DNA from 2 places in the Motilibacter aurantiacus genome. Region 1 is predicted to be linked to the other one. Evidence: riboswitches for the same ligand, from Rfam matches in the RefSeq annotation. Region 1 holds a riboswitch; the other holds the start of a gene.
What was found. A riboswitch is a leader RNA that binds a small molecule or an ion and turns the genes downstream of it on or off. The one in region 1 is predicted to bind cyclic di-AMP.
Positions count from the first base shown of each region.

Region 2: it holds a riboswitch for cyclic di-AMP, as region 1 does, so the genes downstream of both, G9H72_RS19675 (C40 family peptidase) here and G9H72_RS23030 (transglycosylase family protein) in region 1, are expected to answer to the same signal.

Region 1 is NZ_JAANNO010000006.1:287,583-289,749, forward strand. Features, by position in the region: gene G9H72_RS13250 (NUDIX domain-containing protein) at 1-301, shown strand, start outside; gene G9H72_RS13255 (hypothetical protein) at 367-552, opposite strand; gene G9H72_RS13260 (DUF3072 domain-containing protein) at 549-797, opposite strand; cyclic di-AMP (ydaO/yuaA leader) riboswitch at 1,086-1,262, shown strand; gene G9H72_RS23030 (transglycosylase family protein) at 1,267-1,914, shown strand; gene G9H72_RS13270 (DUF3140 domain-containing protein) at 2,069-2,167, opposite strand, start outside.
Region 2 is NZ_JAANNO010000019.1:35,300-37,466, forward strand. Features, by position in the region: gene G9H72_RS23260 (sensor histidine kinase) at 1-339, opposite strand, end outside; gene G9H72_RS19670 (response regulator transcription factor) at 336-1,037, opposite strand; cyclic di-AMP (ydaO/yuaA leader) riboswitch at 1,201-1,368, shown strand; gene G9H72_RS19675 (C40 family peptidase) at 1,373-1,948, shown strand; gene G9H72_RS19680 (hypothetical protein) at 2,037-2,167, opposite strand, start outside.

The sequences.
Region 1 (2,167 bases):
GCCACCCGTGCTCGGCCTGCCGGCGCTGGACTCGTGGGCGCCCGAGACGCTGCTCGTCGTCGAGGGTGCCGCGCGGGGCCTCGCCGACGAGCCGCCGCGCCCCGGTCTGACGGTCGTCGCAGCGCCCGCCTCGGGGGACGACGAGGTGGCCCGGGCCGCCGTGCCTGCGCCCGGGGACGCCGTGCTCGTCGTGACGAGCGACCGTGAGCTGCGACGTCGCTGCGCTGATCTGGGCGCGTCCGTGGTGGGCGCGGGCTGGCTGCGCGAGCTGCTCGACGCCCGCGCCGACCCCGACCGCTGACCGGCCGGGCGGACGGGCCCGCCGGGCCCGCTGGGCGCGGGCCCACGCTCCCCCTGGGTCCCGCCTCACGCGTGCCCGGTCTCCTCCGACCTGGCCGGGTCGACCGACCCACCCGCGGCGTCGGGGTCTGCGGCCCGGGCCTGCTGCTCGCCGCCCACCAGCTCCCCGAGCACGTCGCCGTGCGGCGGCGTGGAGTCCTCGGGGTCCGGGTGCGGCCCCGTGCTCGTCCCCTGACCGCTCGTTCCTGTCATTCCTGCCCCGCCTCCTCGCGCAGTCGGTCGATCTCGCGGCTCGCGTCGGCCTTGGTGATCTCCTCCGGGCTCTGCGGCGCCTCCTCGCCCGCCTGGCGGGCCAGCGTCTCCAGGTAGCTCAACTGGGCACCGGTGGCCGGCTCACCGCCGGTCACCCACTCGCTCGGGTCCTTCTCCGTGGACCGCTGCTGGGCGTCCTCGGACCGCCCGGTGTCGCTCTCGTTCGCTTGGCTGCTGTCGCTCATGCCGCGTCGGTACCCCCGCCCCGCGAGCGTTGAACGCCGGACCCGGCCGCTGCCGGTCACGCAAGCACGCCGTCGGCCGGACCGGCACCCGCAGCCGCACCCGCAGCCGCACCGGCACCTGACCGGCACCTGACCGGCACGTGTACGCGCCCGCTCCCGGGGCAGCCTGCCGGCAACGAGGCGGGGACGGCCGTCCCGGCTGTGCCGCACGCCACGGCCCCTCAGGCTGGACGCGCGTGCGAGGGCTGCTCTACGGTGCTGAACGTCCCGCAGCTCCTGCTGCGGGTCCCTCGTGCGGCGCCGAGTCCTGCCCGGGCACGAGGTTTCCGTGGATCACGGGCAGGAGCGGGGGACCCAATCGCGGGCGGTGCAGTTCGCCGCCCTTGGGGTGAAGCCGCAGCATGCGGCCGGGAAATCTCCTCCCGAACCCGACAGCTCACTTCGCAGGCGCTGGAGAGGGCCACCTCGCGTGCCGAGTTCGATCCTGCGTCCCTACCAGGGGCGCCACCGCGCCGTACGCCCGTCCACCGCTCCCCGTGCGCTCGTCGCCGTTGCCGGAGCTGGCCTGACCACCGCGGCGCTCGCGGCCGGGAGCGCCGGTGCGGGCGCCGCACCCGCCAAGGGCAAGGCCGTCGTGCGCACGCCGCTGCTGGTCCAGGGGGCCGAGGGCGGTGCCGTCCGCGACCTGCAGGCCAGCCTGAAGATGTCGACGGTGACGGGCACGTTCGGCCCGAAGACCGTCGCCGCGATCAAGGCCTTCCAGCGGCGCAACCACCTGCCCGTGACCGGCAAGGCCGACGCGCTCACCTGGCGCGCGCTGCCCAAGGTCAAGGCCCCTGCGTCGCGCTCGGCCGACCGCAAGGTCGGCGGCCGCGACCTCGGGCTCGACAGCCTCAACTGGTCGGCGCTCGCCCGTTGCGAGTCCGGCGGCAACCCGCGCGCGGTGAACCCCGCGGGCTACTACGGCCTTTACCAGTTCAACGTCGGCACCTGGCGTGGGGTCGGCGGCTCGGGGATGCCGCACCACGCGTCCGCGGAGGAGCAGACCTACCGGGCGCAGCTGCTCTACAAGCGCAGCGGCGCGCGCCCGTGGCCGCACTGCGGCAAGCTGCTCTGACTCCTGCTTCCCGAGCCTGGCGGTGGCGAACGCTGCCGGGGGACCCTGCTCAGCCCGAGGGGCGGCGCTTCGTGCAAGCGCCGCCCCTCGCGCGCGTAGCGCCGCGTCCCGGAGCGCGGGCCCGGATGCTGCCGGCCACGACCGCGGGAAGCGGTCAGTGGACCCGCAGCGGGTCGTGGCCCACAGCCATCAGGGAGCGCCGCAGCGCGTCATCGCGCAGGTCGATGGTGTTGTGGGTGACGTCGCCCTCCGG
Region 2 (2,167 bases), on a different contig from region 1:
GTCGATGTACTGGATGTTCTGCGCCGCGGCCTGGTTGAACGCGCCGGGCGGCGGGCCCCCGCGGCCGAACCCGCGGTCGGGACGGCCACCGCGCCCGACGACGGCGGCGAAGCGGGCCTCGGCCGCCACCTGCTCGCGCAGCGTCTCGTCGGTCTCGCTGCGCAGCTCCGCGCGGACGGACAGCCAGGCCACGGTCGAGACGAGGAGCACCGCGCCGGCGACGACCAGCGCGACGATCCCGGCCAGCCGGGCCCGCAGCCCCGGGTGCCGCCAGCGGGCGACACGGCGGCGCAGGCCCGCGGGCAGCCGTCCCCACAGCTCCCGCAGCGTCCCGGTCACCCCGAGGTCGCCTCGCGCAGGGCGTAGCCGACGCCGCGCACCGTCTGCAGGATGCGCGGCTCGCCCTCGGCCTCGAGCTTGCGGCGCAGGTAGCCCACGTAGACCTCGAGGCTGTTGGACGTGGTGCCGAAGTCGTAGCCCCAGACCCGCTCGAGCAGGACCGTGCGGGTCAGCACCTGGCGCGGGTGGCGGAGGAAGACCTCGAGCAGCGAGAACTCGGTCCTGGTCAGCTCCAGCAGGCGCTCGCCCCGGCGTACCTCGTAGGACACCGGGTCCATCGACAGGTCCGCGAACCGCAGCACGTCGTCCTCACCGGGGCCCTCTCCTGGGGCCGACAGCCGGGCGCGGCGCAGCAGCGCGCGGACACGGGCGAGGAGCTCCTCGAGCGCGAACGGCTTGAGCAGGTAGTCGTCCGCGCCGGCGTCCAGCCCGGCGACCCGGTCGCCCACGCCGTCGCGCGCGGTCAGCATGAGCACGGGCGTCGTGTCGCCGGCCGCGCGGAGCCGCCGGCAGGCCTCGAGCCCGTCCATGCGCGGCATCATCACGTCGAGCACGACCGCGTCCGCCGGCGACGCCTCCAGCTGGGCGAGGGCCTGGACGCCGTCGGCGGCGGTCTCGACCTCGTAGCCCTCGAACCGCAGGCTGCGCGCCAGCGCGTCGCGCACGGCGGGCTCGTCCTCGACGACCAGCACCTTCACGGTTCCAGGAGTAGCAGCCACGGCTGAGGACCGGCTGAGAGCGTGATGCGACGCACAGGGCCGAGACTAGGCCTCGGCTCAGGTCCCTCGCATACGGTGTCGAGGCAGAGATCGACGGTCGCAAGGCCGTCCACGCACCGGCTACGCCGAGTCCTGCCCCGCCGGTGCGACGACGTCTACTCCGACGTGGGGCAGGAGCGGGGGACCCACTCCTTCGCGAGACCGCCGGACGGCAGCAGCCGCCCGGCTCGGGGTGAAGCCGCAGCAGCGGCCGGGGCACTTCCGGTCCCGAACCCGACAGCTCACCTCGCAGGCGTGCTGGAAGGGCTCTTCTCTTGTCGTACGCCGCCACCGGCGGCGCGCGCGCTCTGTCGCGCCGCGCTGCCGTGACCTCCGCTGCCCGTCTCTCCCTCCGCCTCGGCGCGCTGCTGGTCGCGCTGCTCGGCGCCCTGCTCGTCGCCCCGGCGGCGCCGGCCTCGGCCACCGTGCCCGACGCCGCCGTCACGCCGGCGGGCCGCTCGGCCAAGACCCCCGCCGCCCGCGCCGCCGCCGTCCGCGCGGCCAAGGTGAAGACGGTCCTGACCACGGCCGCCGCACTGCGTGGCCGCCCCTACCGGTACGGCGCGACCGGCCCGCGCGCGTTCGACTGCTCCGGCTACGTCGGCTACGTCATGAAGCGCGTGGGCAAGTCGCTGCCCCGCACCTCGCGCGGCCAGTACGCCGCCTCCAGGAAGATCAACCGGTCCGCGATGAAGCCCGGTGACCTGGTGTTCTTCAAGCACGGCTCCCGCGTCTACCACGTGGCCGTGTACGCCGGCGGCGGCCGCATCTGGCACGCTCGCCAGCCCGGCCAGGGCGTGGCCCTCACCCGGATCACCGCGTCGAGCTGGGCCGCCGGCCGCGTCCTCTGACCGACAGCGTCGACGGCCCCGCACTCGATCGTGTGCGGGGCCGTCGTGCGTCCTCCGTTTCAGTGAAGCGAACTGTGCAGCTTCAGCTTCAGCGAACGACCTCGTAGTAGAGCGTGTAGTCGGCGGTCCAGGCGGCGAAGCGCGCCTCCTGCAGGCCCTGGCCGATGTTGTCCGCGCTGACCGCGAACTCGCCCAGGAAGTCGTCGTTGTCGAAGAAGC